3 regions of the Streptomyces sp. NPDC007875 genome follow, and region 2 is predicted to be linked to each of the others. Evidence: riboswitches for the same ligand, from Rfam matches in the RefSeq annotation. Region 2 holds a riboswitch; each other region holds the start of a gene.
The links. Region 2 has a riboswitch for S-adenosylmethionine ahead of thrC (threonine synthase). Riboswitches for the same ligand answer to the same signal wherever they lie in the genome.
Positions count from the first base shown of each region.

Region 1: another riboswitch for S-adenosylmethionine. It lies ahead of ACFYOY_RS32350 (glutathione S-transferase C-terminal domain-containing protein); the one in region 2 lies ahead of thrC (threonine synthase).
Region 3: another riboswitch for S-adenosylmethionine. It lies ahead of ACFYOY_RS11040 (aminotransferase class V-fold PLP-dependent enzyme); the one in region 2 lies ahead of thrC (threonine synthase).

Region 1 is NZ_JBIADZ010000019.1:69,804-76,013, reverse strand. Features, by position in the region: gene ACFYOY_RS32370 (sigma-70 family RNA polymerase sigma factor) at 1-335, shown strand, start outside; gene ACFYOY_RS32365 (CU044_5270 family protein) at 332-1,309, shown strand; gene ACFYOY_RS32360 (Fpg/Nei family DNA glycosylase) at 1,361-2,149, opposite strand; gene ACFYOY_RS32355 (PP2C family protein-serine/threonine phosphatase) at 2,233-3,378, shown strand; SAM riboswitch class IV at 3,464-3,610, shown strand; gene ACFYOY_RS32350 (glutathione S-transferase C-terminal domain-containing protein) at 3,941-4,786, shown strand; gene ACFYOY_RS32345 (Mut7-C RNAse domain-containing protein) at 4,827-5,570, opposite strand; gene ACFYOY_RS32340 (ribonuclease BN) at 5,714-6,210, opposite strand, start outside.
Region 2 is NZ_JBIADZ010000006.1:362,835-369,044, forward strand. Features, by position in the region: gene ACFYOY_RS16130 (trehalose-6-phosphate synthase) at 1-770, opposite strand, end outside; gene ACFYOY_RS16135 (glucosyl-3-phosphoglycerate synthase) at 916-1,863, opposite strand; SAM riboswitch class I at 2,056-2,197, shown strand; gene thrC (threonine synthase) at 2,216-3,517, shown strand; gene ACFYOY_RS16145 (MoaD/ThiS family protein) at 3,514-3,792, shown strand; gene ACFYOY_RS16150 (cold-shock protein) at 4,202-4,408, shown strand; gene groL (chaperonin GroEL) at 4,757-6,210, shown strand, end outside.
Region 3 is NZ_JBIADZ010000004.1:373,034-379,243, forward strand. Features, by position in the region: gene ACFYOY_RS11020 (NYN domain-containing protein) at 1-115, opposite strand, end outside; gene ACFYOY_RS11025 (hypothetical protein) at 133-378, opposite strand; gene ACFYOY_RS11030 (rhomboid family intramembrane serine protease) at 531-1,265, shown strand; gene ACFYOY_RS11035 (Lrp/AsnC family transcriptional regulator) at 1,262-1,543, shown strand; gene ACFYOY_RS11040 (aminotransferase class V-fold PLP-dependent enzyme) at 1,665-3,074, opposite strand; SAM riboswitch class IV at 3,279-3,397, opposite strand; gene trpD (anthranilate phosphoribosyltransferase) at 3,493-4,566, opposite strand; gene ACFYOY_RS11050 (ubiquinol-cytochrome c reductase cytochrome b subunit) at 4,733-6,210, opposite strand, start outside.

The sequences.
Region 1 (6,210 bases), on a different contig from region 2:
AGGTGACGCGCGGTGGGCGCACCGTGGCGAGCCCGGACGCGGAGCGGCCGGGCTCCTGGGTGCTGGAGGCGCTGTCCCGGCTCGCCGAGGCCGACCAGGAGGTGCTGCGGCTGACGACATGGGAGGAGCTGACCGTCGAGGAGCTCAGCACCGTGCTGGGGTGCGGCCGGTCCGCCGCGGCGATGCGGCTGCACCGGGCACGGCAGCGGCTGCGGGAGCAGATAGAGACCCTGCGCCGGGACGACCGGGTCTCGCTGGGGTGCACGAGCGGCAAGAGCGACATGGCCGACTGGGCTGACAGGGCCGACAAGGCCCACAAGGGTGGACACGCATGACCGACGAACTGGATCTGCTCCGCGAGGCCGACCCCGTGTCCGCCGACACCGGCCCCTGGCGGGACCGGCCGCTGGACGCGCGCGCCGAGCTGCTGCTGCGGCGGCTGCCGTCCCGGGACCGGGGGCACCGTACCGTCCGGCGCGCGGTCTGGAGCCTGGAGGCCATGGCGGCCGCGACGATCCTCGCCCTCGCGCTGACCGTCTCGGGCACCGGCTCCTCCCCCGCCGTGGCCGCGCCCAGGCCACTGGTGGCACATGCCTCCCGTGCGGATGTGCCGCTCACCGAGATCCTCCGGCGGGCGCGGGCCGCGGCCGAGGGCTCCGCCGAGAAGAGCCGGCGGGGCAGCCATCTGCGGACCTGGTCGCTGAGCATGGAGTCGGGGAAGGACGCGGTGACTCTTCCGCAGGAGTCCCTGACCCGCTGGAACGCGGACGGCAGCGGTTCGCTCCTGGAAGTGGCCATCGATCCGCGCCACCCGGACCGCCCGGTGATCGCCGACGGTACGCCGCCACGTGCGGTCCACGACGGCAAGGTGCTGCGCGAGGAGAAGTATCCGGCCGGTATCAACGGCGCCAACGAAAGCTACTTCGAAGATCCTCCGGCCGGGGCCTCGGCGCTGCGCGCCTACCTCGCCGTCTGGTCCCCGGGCGCGGACGACGACCCGGCGGAGCTGATCTCGGCCGTCGAGTCGTTTCTCGCCGTGTGGACTCCCGGTCCACGCCAGAGGGCGGACATCGTCACCCTGCTGTCCGGGATCGAGGGGCTGCGCCCGGCGGGCAAGGTCACCGACCGGCTCGGCCGGGAGGGGCAGGCGTTCCGGTTCACCCCCGCATCCTCCGGGATGCGGTACCTGATCGTCCTCGATCCGGACGACGGCAGCGTCCTGGACGTCGAGGAGACCGTCACCCGGGACGATCCGGAGTACAAGCTGAAGGCGGGCGACGTGATGTCGTACAAGGCGTGGGTGTCCTGATCGGGCGGACGCGAGGGGGCCGAGCGGGCCACGGGTCGCCCCGGGCGGGCGTCAGTCGCCGTCCCGCTGGCAGTGGGGGCACCACAGGCTGGTCCGTCCCGCGATCCGGCCGCGGCGCAGCGGATGGCCGCAGCGGGGGCAGTGCGGGTCCGGGTCGTCGCGCTGTCCGGTGAGCCAGTCCGGGTCGTCCGGCACCCGCCCCGCCCGCACCGAGGCGCGCAGCACCTCGCGTATGGCGGTGTGGAGCCGTTCGTGTTCGTCGTCGGTCAGCGCATTGGCCGGCCGCTGCGGATGGATCCGGGCCCGCCAAAGGATCTCGTCGCCGAGCAGGTTGCCGAGCCCGGCGATCACGGCCTGGTCGGTCAGGGTGGCCTTGAGGCGTCCGCGCCGCCCCGCCAGCAGCCGGTCGAGATCGGCCCGGCTCAGGGAGAGCGCGTCCGGGCCCTGATCGCCGAGGATCCGGTCGACGTCGGCGTCGGTGGCGGCGAGCCAGATGCCCTGGAGTTTGCGCTGGTCCTCGTAGCCGAGGCGGTGGCCGTCGTCGAGGTCGAAGGCGACGCGCTCGAACCGGCCGGCCGGTTCGGAGTCCGCCGCGCAGACCAGCCGCCCGGTCATGCCGAAGTGCAGCACGACCGTGGGCCCGTCGGTGGGGGCGATCAGCCACTTGCCGTGGCGGCGCGGTGCGGCGAAGCGGCGGCCCTTGAGATCGCGCTTCAGCCGCTGCGCGGTCACCCCGTGCAGCACACCCGCATCGGCCACCTCCGCCCGCTCGACGCGGTGGCCCTGGGCGCAGGAGGCGAGCGTTCGCCGGAACCCCTCGACATCCGGTAGCTCGGGCATAGCGTCAGGCTACGCCCGGGGGCTCCGTCGCGCGTCAAGGAGAACCACTCCTTGGGCGGCTTTCATCAGATAAAGTCCAAATTATGCGATTCATACGCTTCGCCCCGGGGGCGAGCGGTCGCAGCCATAGGCTGTTCGCGGTCACACGGTGTCTGCCGTTCCTGGTCCTGGCGGCGGTGCTCAGCATCGAGCTCTCCCCCGCGCACACCCTCTACACCGGCCCCCTGCTCTCCCCGGCGCCGGCGCTGGCGGCGGTGACCATGGGGCCGTTCGGCACCGGCGGGGTGGCGCTGCTGGCCATGGCGGTCAGCGCGATCACCGCCACCCGCAACGCCGCCTGGGGCACCGAGATGGTGTACGCGAATCTGCTGGCCCTGCTGGTGGTGGCGCTCGCGAGCGTGGCGACCAGCGCGGTGCGGGTGCGCCGGGACCGGGAGCTGGCCCATATCCGCCGGATCGCCGAGGTGTCCCAGAACGTGGTGCTGCGGCCGCTGCCCGCCCGGATCGGTGCCGTGAACACCGCCAGCGTCTATATGGCGGCCGAGCGCGGAGCGCAGATCGGCGGGGACCTCTACGAGGCGATGTGCACCCGCTACGGAGTGCGGCTGATCGTCGGCGATGTGCGGGGAAAGGGGCTGGCCGCCGTGCGGTCCGCCGCGGCCGTGGTGGGCGCCTTCCGGGAGGCGGTGCACTACGAGCAGGACCTGGCCGAGGTGATGCACCGCTGTGCGGCCGCGCTGGCGCGCGAGTACGAACTGCTGGACCGCTCCCAGCTCCAGGACCCGCAGGAGCTGGAGGAGCAGTTCGTCACCGTCCTCCTCGCCCAGGTGTCGGACGAGTCGCTGGTCGAGCTGATCAACCGCGGCCATCCGCCGCCGCTGGTGATGCGCGAGCGCAAGGTGCGCTCCCTGGACCCGGCGCGCCCGCTGCCGCCGCTCGGCCTGGAGGAGTTCCTCAGCCCTCCCCCGATCCGCGTCGAGACCTTTCCGTTCCTGCCCGGTGACCGGCTGTTGCTGCACACCGACGGCGTGGTCGAGGCCCGCAACCACTACAACGAGTTCTTTCCGCTGCACCGGACCATGGAGACGCTGGACGGCGCCACCCCGGGCGAGTATCTGGACCGGCTGCGTCACGCCCTGGTCCGGCATGCCGAGGGACGACTGGCGGACGACGCGGCCATGGTCCTCATCGAGCGGGCCATCGGCGGCGCGCGGCGGCCGTTCCTCTGAGCGGCATCCACCGTGCCGTCGGCCCGCGTTGGCCACTTCGGCATGGGTTGACGCCCTCGCGGAGCGCGACGACACTGTCAGGGACGGTCACGATTGTCAGCGCCCACCGTGCGGAATCCCCGCTCGGGTGGGTCATCGGCCCCGGCTCGCTGACAGGCAACCCTTGTCCCGCGACGGGGTGCCCCCGGGTGACGACCAGGTTCCGTCGGCGTGGACGGGACAAGCGCGGTCTCGCTGCCTCGCGAGCCCCCGATGATGGGATCGGTGAGATGCCCAGGACCGACAGCGACGGGGGCGGCGCCCGTCGGCGTCCCCGGCCGTGGTCCCCGCTCCGCCGTCTCCACCTCCTGACCAGACGTCTGCACATCGACCTGCTGCGCATCTGCAGCGCCGCCAGTCCAGCCGTCTGAATCGACGCGGTCACCGAGCGCGGCCCAGCGTGCCGGGGTCGGGTGTGTCCCGGCACCGTCCCGGCGAACGCCCCGCGCGGGCTTCCCTTCCGTTGCGCCATCGGCGCCGCCCAGACCGGCGGGCCGGGGCTCCGTCCTTGCCTTGGAGAGCCATGTCCGAGACGTTTCCGGTCAGTTCAGGTCCTGCCGCTCTTCTCGACCCCGACCCCTGCTCACCCCGCCCCCGGATCGCCTCGCCGGCCGCGCCGCACCGGTTCCGCAGCCGCATCGGCGTCGACCTCGCCGGTGGCTTCTATCCGGTGCCGCATCGCTATCGGCTCTATCTCTCCGCGAGCTGTCCGCTCTCGCTGCGCGTCTCCATCACCCTCGAACTGCTCGGGCTGCGGGACACCGTCGCCACCGCCCTCGTCGGCCTCCCGGACGACACTCCCGAGGCGTTCGCCGCGCTGCGCGGGGCCTACGAGGCCACCTGGCACCGCTACGGCGGACCGGTGGACGCGCCCGCGCTGTGTGACGGCTGGACCGGACGTGTCGTCAGCAATCACACGCCCGACATCCTGCGCGACCTCGCCGGCCATCTGAGCGACCACGGCGGAACCGGACGTCCCCGGCTGCGCCCGGCGCCCCGCGCCGCGGACATCGACGCCCTCCGGGAACTCCTCGACGACGACATCACCCACGCCGCACGGCAGGCCGGGACGGCGCACGAGGCGCAGTGCCGGGAGGCGGCGCTGGAGCGGCTGCTGACCGCCCTCGGCCGGCTCGACCGCAGGCTGGCGGCCGCGCCGTACGCGCTGGGCGACGAGCTGACCGCCGCCGATGTGGACCTGTGGGTGGCCCTCGTCCAGCTCGACACCGAGCACCGGCTCCGCCTGGACGCCGACGCGGCCCAGCGGGTCTCCCGCCATGGGCAGCTACGCGCCTATGTGCGGCGGCTGCACGCCCATCCGGCCTTCCACACCACGATTCCGGAGGCCCTCCAGGACGACGTGTCCTGAGCTCGGGTCCAGGACCAGGCGCCCTGTCCGGCGGCTCGGCTCAGGACAGGGCGGCTGGGGCGTCGCCGAACTCGCCCATCGCCCCGGCCACGATGGCCTCCAGCCGGGCGTGGTGGGCGCCGCGCCAGTAGACCCGCTCGCAGACCGTGCAGCGGGCGAAGACCTCGTACGTGCGCCGGGTGCCGTGCTGGAGCAGCTCCCGGACCGACTCCTTGTCGGCGTCCTCCAGCGGGCCGTTGCACGCGGTGCAGCGGGTCCAGGGCGCCAGGCTCGGGGTGAACCGGCCGAGGACATCCCGCAGTTGCTCATCGGGGCGGTCGCTGTAGACATACGCCCCGGCCCACAGCTCACGGCGGCGCAGCAGTCCCCGGTCGCGGGAGAGCAGCACCCGGCGCTGGGCGGCGGAGCGTGCGGCCAGCTCGGGGTCGCCGATGTCCTCGCTCTCGTACGCGGCGTCCACGCCCAGCAACCGCAGCCGGCGCGCGAGCGTGCCCAGGTGCACATCGAGCAGAAAGCGCAGCGGCGCGCCCGGCACCCGCTGGGGGCGGACGACCGGATGGACCTCCACGGTCTCCCCCGCGCTCGGCACATGCGAGACGGCGGTCTCCTCGCCGTTCACCACCAGTCGGCCGACCTCGGTGAGCGGGACCCCGAGCGACTCGACGACATGGCCGAGGGTGGAGGCGCCGTCGGTGACCACGGCCGTCCAGGGGCGGCGCCGCTCCGGGACGGCGAAGAACCGCAGTTCAGGGGCGAGGCTGAGGTGGATCTCGGGTCCGTTCACACCGCCAGCATGCCAGCCGAGCCCGGCCTGGGGCGACGGCGTTTCGGGTCCGGCCCCGGGCCTGACGATCATGGAAGCGGCCGCCGGCGGGAACGCGTCGCATCATGGTCGCGGCCGCGCCCGCATGACCGTCGGCCGGTGTGTCAGTCCGCCGGTGGGGCCGCCTTGGCCCGGTCGCGCCGCCGCTTGCGGCGCCAGGCCACCATCCGCAGATACTCCTCGTACAGCACCCGGCCCAGCAGCGCGCCGCCGAAGACCACGTATCCGACGCCGACCAGCCAGGACTGGACGACCAGGACGGTGCCGACCGGACCGTAGGAGACGGCGTTGGAGGCGATCAGCGGGGAGAACACCAGCTGGGAGAAGACCCGCAGCCCCAGCAGCCCGACGCCGGTGGCCAGCGCGCCGGGCAGCAGGGCGCCCCAGCTGATCCGCCCGCCCAGCAGCAGCCGCTGCGACCACCAGAAGAACAGCACCGTGCCCAGCACCGCCACCAGCACCCGCGAGATGCCGGGCTCCAGATGGGCGGAGAGCAGCAGATAGCAGATCAGCACCACGAACCACACCAGATGGCGCCAGGCGGTGTGCCAGCGGCCGGCCGGAAGCTCCCACACCTTCTCGTAGCCGACCTGCAGCACCG
Region 2 (6,210 bases):
TCCCGTCCCTCGAAGCGCACGGCCGTCGCCGCGCCCTCGCCGTTACCGTCACCGTCGCCGTCCCGGACGATCTCCGCGCCCAGCACGGCCGCGCAGCAGTCGGCGAAGGCATCGGCCCAGCGCTCGGTGAGGAACGCGGCGCGGTCGCCGCCGAGGATGCCGCGCAGCACACCCGCCGCGACGTCGTCCGGCAGCAGCCGGTAGTAGTCCGGCGGGGCCCAGGGGGTGTGCGAGAAGTGACCGATCCGCAGATCGGGGCGCCGCTCGCGGAGCATCGCGGGCACCAGCGCCAGGTGGTAGTCCTGCACCAGGACGACGGCCTCGTCCACCGCCTCCTCGGCGAGTGCGTCCGCGAAGGCCGCGTTATACGTCTCGTAGGCCGCCCACTGGTCGGCGAACTCCGCGTCGAAGACCGGCTCGACCGGGGTCTGGTAGAGCAGATGGTGGATGAACCACAGCACCGAATTGGCGATGCCGTTGTACGCGGCGGCGAAGACATCCGGTGCGATGTCGAGCATCCGCACCTGCTGGCCGCCGGTGTCACCGGGGTTCAGATGGCTCTCCCCGGCGCGCCGGGCCGCCTCGCGATCACCCTCCCCGAGCGCCGCGCACACCCACACCGCGTTCGCGTCGGTTCCGATGGCGCTGAGGCCGGAGACCAGCCCGCCACCGCCGCGCCGGGCGGTGAGCGAGCCGTCCTCGCCCAGGGTGTACGAGACCGGGCCGCGGTTGGACGCGACCAGGATCGGAGCGGTGCGCGGAACTGCCATATCGCGAGCCTAGCCAGCCACGACCCCGCGCAAACGTACGTACGGTTTCTTGCCCCGTAGGCGGTATGGGGCGGCCTGTTTCCGCCCGTAGGGGCTATCGCGTGATGCCCCCACCGGGGCGGTCACGCCGCGCCGCGTGTACGCATCACGCCGCGCGCCGCTCCGCGTACTCCGGTATCTCGATCATCGGCGGCCGCTCCTCGGTGTCCACGTCCGTGGTGCGCGGCTCGAAGCCGTTGTCGCCCCGGTCGAACTGGGTCAGCCGCGGCCGCACCAAATGGCCCCGGGCCAGCCGCAGCTGTGCGGTGCGGTAGATCGCGGCGGCCATCCGGCCGAGCGCCAGCCCGTCCTGGTGGCGGTGTTTGCGCACCCCGATGTCCACCTGGCCGAGTGCGTCGAGACCCACCGTGTGCAGCGCGTCGACCAGCAGCCCCAGCTCGACCCCGTAGCCGACCGGGAAGGGCAGCCGCTCCAGCAGCGTGCGGCGTGCCGCGTACTCACCGCCCAGCGGCTGGACGAATCCGGCCAGCTGGGGCCAGTGCAGATTCAGCAGCGGGCGGGCGACCAGCTCGGTGACCCGGCCGCCCTGGCCCGCCACCTCGCCGAGCGGGCGGTCGTACATGCCCTTCACCAGCTGCAGCGTGGGGTCGGTCAGCAGCGGACCGACGATCCCCGAGACAAAGCGCGGATCGAATTCCCGCAGGTCGGCGTCGATGAAGCAGATGATGTCGCCGCTCGTGGCCAGCAGGGACCGCCACAGCACCTCGCCCTTGCCGGGCAGCGCGGGCAGCCGGGGCAGCAGCGAGTCGCGGGGGACGACGGTGGCGCCCGCCGCCGCGGCGACCTCGGCGGTGCGGTCCGTCGAGCCGGAGTCCAGCACCACCAGCTCGTCCACCAGCGGCGCCGCCTCGCTCATCAGCTCCCGGCGGATCGTCGCGGCGATCTCGCCGACCGTGGCCTCCTCGTTCAGGGCGGGCAGGACCACGCTCAGGGTCGTCGCCGAGCCCCGCTTCGCGTCCAGCAGGCGGTCCAGCGGCCGGTCGTCGGCCGACCAGGAGCGGTGCTTCAGCCAGCGCTCCACCTCATCCAGCACCTGTGTCTCTCCCTGCCGTGGTCGCTGTGATCCATCTCGCGCTTCGGACGGCTAGCTCAACCATCCGGGCCTTCGGTTACAGTCTTGAACAACGCACATGGCCGTCGTATGTCGGGGTCGACCTCGGTGTTTACCGAGGAAGCCCGTGATGATGCCGTGCTCACAAACGCCCGGGTCCGCCCGGTGCCATACCGCTCATCCAGAGGGGCAGAGGGAACGGCCCGTTGAAGCCCCGGCAACCCTCCAGCTGATCTCGCATTCCGCAGCGAGGCTCCCAGCTCGGGAAGGTGCCAATTCCGTCTCGTGGCGAAATGCGTCGCGAGGAAGATGAGGAGAAAGGGCCTCGCCATCCATGGCTGTGCAGTCAGTAGAAAGCTCAACCACTTCCTCCGCCTCCGACCCCTCCGGTGCCTTCGGTCCCGCCATCGCATTGTCCTGCCGGGAGTGCGGTGAGCGGTTCGATCTGGGCCCGATCTTCGCGTGTGAGGTCTGTTTCGGGCCGCTCGAGGTCGCGTACGAGCTGCCGGCCGGCGACCCGGAGGAGCTGCGCCGGCGGATCGAGGCCGGTCCGAACAGCATCTGGCGCTATGCCCCGCTGCTGCCCGTCCCCGCGGACGTGGCGGACCTGCCCAGCCTGCACCCCGGTTTCACCCAGCTGGTGAAGGCCGACAACCTCGCCCGTGAGCTCGGCGTCACCGGTGAGCTGCACATCAAGGACGACTCCGGCAACCCCACCCACTCCTTCAAGGACCGGGTCGTCGCCATCGCCGTCCAGGCCGCCCGCACCTTCGGCTTCACCACCCTCTCCTGCTCCTCCACCGGCAACCTCGCCGGCGCGGTCGGCGCCGCGGCCGCCCGTGCGGGCTTCCGCTCCTGCGTCTTCATCCCGCACGACCTGGAGGCGGGCAAGGTCGTCATGGCCGCGGTCTACGGCGGTGAGCTGGTCGGCATCGAGGGCACCTACGACGACGTCAACCGCTTCTGCAGCGAGCTGATCGGCGACCCGGTGGGCGAGGGCTGGGGCTTCGTCAACGTCAATCTGCGGCCGTACTACGGCGAGGGCTCCAAGACCCTGGCGTACGAGATCTGCGAGCAGCTGGGCTGGCGGCTGCCGGACCAGATCGTCATCCCGATCGCCTCCGGCTCCCAGCTCACCAAGATCGACAAGGGGCTGAAGGAGCTGATCGCGATCGGTCTGGTCGAGGACAAGCCCTACAAGATCTTCGGCGCCCAGGCCGAGGGCTGCTCCCCGGTCTCCGCCGCCTTCAAGGCCGGCCATGACGTCGTCCGGCCGCAGAAGCCGCAGACCATCGCCAAGTCGCTGGCCATCGGCAACCCCGCGGACGGCCCGTACGTCCTGGACATCGCCCGCCGTACGGGCGGCGCGGTGGAGGACGTGAACGACGAGCAGATCGTCGACGCGATCAAGCTGCTCGCCCGCACCGAGGGGATCTTCGCGGAGACCGCGGGCGGGGTGACCGTCGGCGTGACCAAGAAGCTGATCGAGGACGGTCTGCTCGACCCGTCCCTGACGACCGTCGTGCTCAACACCGGCGACGGCCTCAAGACCCTCGACGCGGTGGCCCCCACCACCGGTCCCTCTGCCATCATCCGCCCCACCCTTGACTCGTTCCGAGAGGCTGGTCTCGCATGAGCGTCAACGTCCGAATCCCGACCATCCTGCGCACGTACACCGCCGGTCAGGCCGAGGTCCCCGCCGAGGGCGCGACCCTCGCCGAGGTTCTGGCGGACCTGGAGAAGAACCACCAGGGCATCGCGGCCCGCGTCCTGGACGACACCGGCAAGCTCCGCCGCTTCGTCAACGTCTACGTCAACGACGACGACGTCCGCTTCGCCGACGGCCTGGCCACGGCGACCCCGGACGGTGCCGGGATCTCGATCATCCCGGCGGTCGCGGGCGGCTGCTGACCCCGCGTCCACCCTCCTCACCTTTGGCATCGCCCCGTCCGGGGACAACCGGACGGGGCGATTCCGTGTGTGGAATCGCGATACAGTTGCCCGGATTCCCCGATGGCCCCCGGGCCGGAACCACATATGAGAACTCGTCAAGTTGTGCGTAAAGTGTGAGCACGAATTGTCGGGTTGGTTCCCTATGCCCCGCCCGGATTGCCCGAACTTCACATAAATTCTCACTTTTAACCGTTCGACCGCGCCCAGAATTCTCGTCCGATTGACCTGTTGCAGAGGGCGTTGGGACGGATACATTCAGCGGCGGTCGACGCGTTCCGGCGCACACCCCCCACATCCGGGGGGTGAGGTCTGACCCGGGTCCGCGGAGTGCGGTCCTGCGCAAGGGCCAGCAATAGGGGAGTTAGGAATGGCTCAGGGCACCGTCAAGTGGTTCAACGCGGAGAAGGGGTACGGCTTCATCGCGGTCGACGGTGGTGCGGACGTGTTCGTCCACTACAGCGCGATCCAGATGGACGGGTACCGCACCCTCGAGGAAGGCCAGCGGGTCGAGTTCGAGATCTCGCAGGGTCAGAAGGGCCCGCAGGCCGACATGGTCCGCGTGGCCGTAGGCTGACGCGCCGACGCGACGCAGCTGAACAGTACAGTCCGAAGGGTCCGTGTCCCGAACAGGGTACGGACCCTTCGGCGTGTCCGCGCTGATCGTTACGAGTCGGCGCAGGGGCGGATGCCCACCCGTCACCCGGCCGCCGCCCCCCAAGGATGCCCTTCGGGCGCTTGCACTCTATAGGTCCGAGTGCTAATCATTGGCGTTAGCACTCTGACGTTGAGAGTGACAGAAGGACCGGGTCGGTGAGGCCCGCCAGGCCATGCGGGGCAAGGAACCGTACGGCAGGCAGGCCGTCCGTCGCGGGCGCCAGCGCGGTCCGGAGCAATCCACCCCGTCTTGGGAGGACCACTTCACATGGCCAAGATCATCGCGTTCGACGAGGAGGCGCGGCGCGGCCTCGAGCGCGGGATGAACCAGCTCGCCGACGCCGTCAAGGTCACCCTCGGCCCCAAGGGCCGTAACGTCGTCCTCGAGAAGAAGTGGGGCGCCCCCACGATCACCAACGATGGTGTTTCCATCGCCAAGGAGATCGAGCTCGAGGACGCGTACGAGAAGATCGGCGCCGAGCTGGTCAAGGAGGTCGCGAAGAAGACGGACGACGTCGCCGGTGACGGCACGACGACCGCGACCGTCCTCGCCCAGGCGCTGGTCAAGGAGGGCCTGCGCAACGTCGCCGCGGGTGCCAACCCGATGGCGCTCAAGCGGGGTATCGAGAAGGCCGTCGAGGCCGTCTCCGCCCAGCTTCTCGAGCAGGCCAAGGACGTGGAGACCAAGGAGCAGATCGCCTCCACCGCCTCCATCTCCGCCGCCGACACCCAGATCGGTGAGCTCATCGCCGAGGCGATGGACAAGGTCGGCAAGGAAGGTGTCATCACCGTCGAGGAGTCGCAGACCTTCGGGCTCGAGCTCGAGCTCACCGAGGGCATGCGCTTCGACAAGGGCTACATCTCCCCGTACTTCGCGACGGACATGGAGCGTATGGAGGCGTCGCTCGACGACCCGTACATCCTGATCGTCAACTCCAAGATCAGCAGCGTGAAGGACCTCCTCCCGCTGCTCGAGAAGGTCATGCAGTCGGGCAAGCCGCTGCTGATCATCGCCGAGGACGTCGAGGGCGAGGCCCTGGCCACCCTGGTCGTCAACAAGATCCGTGGCACCTTCAAGTCCGTCGCCGTCAAGGCCCCGGGCTTCGGTGACCGCCGTAAGGCCATGCTCGGTGACATCGCCATCCTCACCGGTGGCACCGTCATCTCCGAGGAGGTCGGCCTCAAGCTGGAGAACGCCGGGCTGGACCTGCTCGGCCGCGCCCGCAAGGTCACCGTCACCAAGGACGAGACCACCATCGTGGACGGCGCCGGCGACACCGACCAGGTGCAGGGCCGCGTCAACCAGATCCGCGCCGAGATCGAGTCCTCGGACTCGGACTACGACCGCGAGAAGCTCCAGGAGCGCCTGGCGAAGCTGGCCGGCGGCGTGGCCGTCATCAAGGCCGGTGCCGCCACCGAGGTCGAGCTCAAGGAGCGCAAGCACCGCATCGAGGACGCGGTGCGCAACGCCAAGGCGGCCGTCGAGGAGGGCATCGTCGCCGGTGGTGGCGTGGCCCTGCTGCAGACCGTCTCGGTCTTCGAGAAGCTGGAGCTCGAGGGCGACGAGGCCACCGGTGCCCAGGCCGTGCGCCTGGCCCTGGAGGCCCCGCTGAAGCAGATCGCGGTCAACGCCGGTCTCGAGGGCGGCGTCGTGGTCGAGAAGGTGCGCAACCTGACCCCGGGTCACGGCCTCAACGCCGCGACCGGTGAGTACGTCGACCT
Region 3 (6,210 bases), on a different contig from region 2:
CCGCGACCAGCGCCACCACCCGCCGCCGCACCCCTTCCGGCAGCGGGCGGTCCAGCGCCTCGGTGACGCCCTCGGCGTCACCGGCCGCCCCGGGGTCGCCGGTCCGCTCCACCACCTGTCATCGCTCCGTTCTCAGGCGCTCAGGCCGGTACTCGGACGGTCCACGAGTTCTACCTGGTCGACCGCGTTGCACCAGCGACAGCGCACTGACTCAATGGTCTCACTGAGCACCTCGCGTTCCTCGACACTGGGTTCCCCGGCCAAGTCGAGATGCACATACTCCACGGCTCTGGTCGAGCGGGTCACATCGAACCGGGTGAGGTTGCCGCACAGTGTGCAACGCCAGCGGGTCCGGTCGGTCGGCAGGGGCACGGCCATGATTGCGGGTCCTCGCTTCTCGGCTCGTCGGCGGCGTCCTGTAACCCTACGGCCTGAGCCTTGCCCCGCGCCGGGCCCGTCCCGCCCGCGCCCCGACGGGAGCGCGGCGAGGCACTCTGTGGAGGTTGCGCCCGGTACGGAATGATCTGACCATGATCGAGACGTCGTCGGGGCGCGGCCGCCCCTGGATGGCGGGGCCCGGCCGCCCGTGGGTGACATACGGCCTGATCGTGAGCTGCTGCCTGCTCTTCGTCATCGGACCGGCCTCGGGGCTCAACCCCGGCTATGGCACGGGCGGGCGGCTGGTGGAGGCCCAGTCCACGTACTTCGAGCGCTGGGGAGTGGTGCCCAGCGCCCTGTGGAGCGGCGCCCCCGACCAGCCGCTCGCCCCGCTGACCGCGCTGTTCGTGCACGGAAACTGGCTGCATCTGCTCGGCAACATGCTGTTTCTCTACGTCTTCGGGGCGATGACCGAGGAGCGGATGGGACGAGTCCAGTTCGCCGTCTTCTACCTCGTCACCGGCTATCTGGCGCTGCTCGGCTACGCCGCCGCGCACGCCGACTCCGCCCAGACCCTGGTGGGCGCCTCCGGGTCCATTTCCGGGGTGCTCGGCGCCTTCTTGTGGCTGTTTCCCCGGGCCAGGGTGACCAGTCTCTTTCCGTTTCTGTTCTTTCTGCCGCTGCGCTTTCCGGCCTGGGCGGTGCTGATCTTCTGGGTGGCCCTCCAGTGGCTGGCCGCCCGGCAGGCCGACGACCGCCCCGGTGTCGCCTATCTCGCCCATCTCGTGGGCTTCACGCTCGGCTTTCTCTACGCGTGGGGGCGGTTCGGGAGGACGACTAGAGTGGGCGGCGCAGCCAGGGCCAGTGAGGGAGAAAGCCAGCCGTGATCACTTCGATCGTGCTCATCAAGACCAGCGTGGACCGGATTCCGGAGACCGCCGAGAAGATCGCCGCGCTGGAGAACGTGAGCGAGGTCTACTCGGTCACCGGCGCGCACGATCTGATCGCGATGGTGCGGGTGGCCCGGCACGACGACCTCGCGGACATCATCACGGGGCAGATCAGCAAGCTGCCGGGGGTGGCCTCGACCGAGACGCACATCGCCTTCCGGACGTACTCGCAGCACGACCTCGAGGCGGCGTTCGCGATCGGTCTGGACGGCTAGCGCCACACCCCCGGCCCCGCGGCCCCGGCACCCCCCGGGGCCCAGGGCTCCCTCAGCCCTCCGACCCCCGGAGCCCAGCGGCTCGCTCCCTCAGCCCCCGGCGTCCCCGGGGCACAGGGGCTCAGCCGCGGTCCGGGACGCAGCGGCCGTCCTCGGTGCGGTAGCTCCACCGGGCCCCCTCACGCACCAGCTCCTTCACGGCGCCGACGAACCGCTCGACATGCTCGTCCGGGGTGCCCGCCCCGAAGCTGACCCGGATCGCGTTCAGCGAGCGCTCCCCCGGCGCGGCCTCCGGCGCACCGCATTCGCCCGGCTCGTCGGGCTCGCTGTCCAGCAGGGTGCGGACCAGCGGATGCGCGCAGAAGAGCCCGTCGCGTACGCCGATGCCGTACTCCGCGGAGAGCGCCGCCGCGAAGTGGGAGCTGTTCCAGCCCTCCACCACGAACGACAGCACTGCGACCCGGGGGGCGTCGTCGCCGAACAGCGAGAGCACCCGCACCTCGGGCACCTCGGCCAGCCCCGTCCGCACCTTCTCGATCAGCTCCCGCTCACGGGCGACCAGGCCCTCGAAACCGGCCTCGGACAGCGCCCTGCACGCCGACGCGATCGCGTAGACGCCGATGACGTTCGGCGAGCCCGCCTCGTGCCGGGCGGCGGTGGTGTGCCACTCGACGTCGAGACCGCCGTCGTCCCTGCGCGTCACCTTACGGCTGGCGCCACCACCCGCCAGATACGGCCGGGCCTCCCGCAGCCAGTCCGCCCGACCGGCCAGCACACCGGCGCCGAAGGGCGCGTACAGCTTGTGCCCGGAGAAGGCCACCCAGTCGACGTCGGCCTCCGCGATGTCCACCGGGTGGTGCGGGGCCAGCTGCGCGGCGTCCAGGACGATACGGGCGCCGTGTGCGTGCGCGGCCGCGGCCAGCTCCCGCACCGGCCACAGCTCACCGGTCACATTGGACGCGCCGGTCACACAGACCAGCGCCGGGCCCTCGGCGCGCCCGGCGAGCGCCTTCTCCAGCGTCTCCACTGCCTGCCGCGGGGAGCGCGGGGCGCTGAGGTAGCGGACGGTGACGTCCTTCCGCTGCTCCCAGGGCAGCAGCGAGGCGTGGTGCTCGGTCTCGAAGACGAAGACCTCGGTGCCCCGCGGCGCCACGGCGGCCAGGAGGTTGAGCGAATCGGTGGTGGAGCGGGTGAAGACGACCTGGTCGTCCTCGCGGCAGCCGAGGAAGGCGGCGACGTCCTTACGGCTGTTCTCGAAGAGGTCGGTGGACAGCTGCGAGAGGTAGCCCGCCCCGCGGTGCACGCTGCCGTAGTACGGGGCGTACGCGGCGATGTCGTCCCAGACCCGCCGCAGCGCGGGGGCGCTGGCGGCGTAGTCGAGCGCCGCGTAGGTCACCTCGCCCCCGGTGACCAGGGGCACCAGGACATCGCTGCCCAGCACGGGCAGCGGCCCACGGGCGGCGACGGAGGAATCGGCGGAGGCGGCGGAATCGGCAGAGACGGAGGCGGCGGCAGAAGGGCGCGCGGACATGGCGAAGTCTCCCGGGAGGATCAAAGGCGTGAGAATGCGTGACGCGCACAAAGACGGCGGTGAGCCGACCGTCAGGGCGCGGAAAGTCGCTCGACGCACGGCCATACCGCGCGGAGCACAAGAGGGGAAACGGGCCGCTCGGCCCTAGCGCATTCGCTGCATCACGGAAGAACTCCCTCGACCACCAGGACCCCTAGTGCGAGGGGTCCGCGCTTGCCGCCGGCCTCGCTGCCAGGCGGCCTGGTCATCACCCGGGGCACCCCGCCACGGACGGAGGGTTGCCGGACAGCGGGCCGGGGCCGTAGTCGCTGTCACTCGTGACCTGGTCAGGAGTATGCCATGCCGGACGGCGGCGCCCATGCCCTGTCCGCATCCCGGACAGGGCACGGACAGAACATGGGCGCCGTAAGGGCAACGCCTATGCGTGAGTGGCCCGTACCCACCGCTCCAGGACGTCGCGCGCCGCGCCCGAGTCGATCGACTCGGCGGCCCGCGCGACACCCGCCGCGATCCGCTCCGCCAGGGGCTTGTCCCCCGGCTCCGGCTCGAGCGCCACCAGCGCCGCCGCCGAGTTCAGCAGTACCGCGTCCCGGACCGGGCCCTGCTCGCCCGCCAGCAGCCGCCGCGCCACATCGGCGTTGTACGAGGCGTCCGCGCCGCGCAGGGCCTCCACGGGGGCCCGCTCGATGCCCACGTCGCGGGGGTCGAGGGTCTCCTGGCGCACGGCGCCGCCCCGGACCTCCCACACCTGGGAGGTCGTGGTCACGGTGAGCTCGTCCAGCCCGTCGTCGCCGCGGACGACCAGCGCGGAGGAGCCCCGCTCGGCCAGCACCCCGGCGATGATGGGCGCCATCCGGGCGTCGGCGACGCCGGTCGCCTGGCACTTCACCCGCGCCGGGTTGGTCAGCGGGCCGAGCAGGTTGAACGGAGTGGCGACGCCCAGCTCGCGGCGGGCCGAGGCGACATGCCGCAGCGACGGGTGGAACTTCACCGCGAAGCAGAAGGTGATCCCCGCCTCCTCCGCGACCTCCACCACCCGCTCCGGGGTGATGTCCAGGTTGACGCCGAGCTTCTCCAGCACGTCGGAGGCGCCGCTGGCGGAGGACGAGGCGCGGTTGCCGTGCTTGACGACCCGCGCGCCGGTACCGGCGACGACCAGCGCGGACATGGTGGAGATATTGACGGTCTTGGCGCGGTCGCCGCCGGTGCCGACGATGTCCACCGTCTCCCCGGGCACCTCGATCACCTTGGCGTGCTCGTACATGGCCCGCACCAGACCGGCCACTTCGGAGACCGTCTCGCCCTTGGAGCGCAGCGCGATCGCGAAACCGGCGATCTGGGCGTCGGTGGCCTCGCCCCGCATGATCCGGTCCATGGCCCAGGCGGTGTCGTCGGCATCGAGGTCCCGGCCGGCGATCAGCGAGGTCAGTACGTCCGGCCAGGTGCGGGCCGTCGCGGTGCTGTCGCCTCCGGCGGGGGTCACAACGTCCATGGTCCGCTCCTGGATCCGTGGGGGTGGGCAGGGAAGGGGCCGCGCACGTCAGCGGCCCGCCGCCAGCCTATCGGCAGCACGACCAGGGCCCCGGCCGGACCGTGTGGTCCGGGCCGGGGCCCTGGTCTGTGGCGTCAGCTGACGTGCGAGAGCGGTACGGCGGAGATCAGTGGTGGCCGTGGCCGCTGGTGATCTCGTGGTACTCCTCGCGGGTCGGCTTCGGAATGACGTTGTCCTCGCCGTAGTAGCCCTTGGAGAGCTTCGAACGGATCCGCTGCGCGGGCGTCACCTTCCGCTTGACCCCGTTCTCGTCGGTCTCGGGGCCGATCTCGTAGGGCTCGGGCTGCTCGTGCTGGGTCAGCATGTGCAGCTGCTCCTGCGCGAGCGGCTCGTGGACCTCGACGAACTCACCGTGCGGCAGCCGCTTGATGATGCCGGTCTCACGGCCGTGCAGCACCTTGTCGCGGTCGCGCCGCTGGAGGCCGAGGCAGATCCGCTTGGTGGCGATGAACGCCAGGACCGGGCCGACGAAGAAGCCGATCCGCACGAACCACGTGATCGAGTTGATCGACAGGTGGAAGTGGGTGGCCCACAGGTCGTTACCGCCACCGATCAGCATCACGAAGTACGCGGTCAGCCAGGCGACACCGAAGGCCGTACGGGTCGGGGCGTTGCGCGGGCGGTCCAGGATGTGGTGCTCACGCTTGTCGCCGGTGATCCAGGACTCGATGAACGGGTAGAGCCCGATCGCGAAGAGGACCAGCGGGAAGAGCACGATCGGGATGAACACGCCCAGGACGAGCGTGTGGCCCCAGGCGGTGATCTCCCAGCCGGGCATCACGCGGACCAGACCCTCGGCGAAGCCCATGTACCAGTCGGGCTGGGCGCCGGTGGACACCTGGTCGGGCCGGTAGGGACCGATGGTCCACACCGGGTTGATGGTCGCGACCGCGGAGAGGACCGCGATCACACCGAAGACCAGGAAGAAGAAGCCGCCCGCCTTGGCCATGTAGACCGGCAGCAGGGGCATGCCCACGACGTTCTTCTCGGTCTTTCCGGCCCCGGGGTACTGCGTGTGCTTGTGGTAGAAGACCAGGATCAGGTGCGCCACCAGCAGGCCGAGCATGATGCCCGGCAGCAGCAGGACGTGGACCGGATAGAGCCTCGGGATGAGGTCCATCCCGGGGAACTCGCCGCCGAAGACGAACATCGAGATGTAGGTGCCGACCACCGGGATCGACAGGAACACGCCCTCGATGAACCGCAGACCGGTGCCGGAGAGCAGGTCGTCGGGGAGCGAGTAGCCGGTGAAGCCGGTCAGCATGCCGAGGAAGAACAGCAGGAAGCCGAACAGCCAGTTGATCTCACGCGGCTTGCGGAACGCACCGGTGAAGAACACGCGCATCATGTGCGTGAACATGCCGCACAGGAAGACCAGCGCGGCCCAGTGGTGGATCTGCCGGATCAGCAGACCGCCCCGCACCTCGAAGCTGATGTCGAGCGTCGAGGCGAACGCCTCGGACATCTTGACGCCCTGCATCGGGACGTACGGCCCGTGGTACGTGACCTCTTCCATGCTGGGGTGGAAGAACAGCGTCAGATACACACCCGTGAGGATGATGATGATGAAGCTGTAGAGGCAGA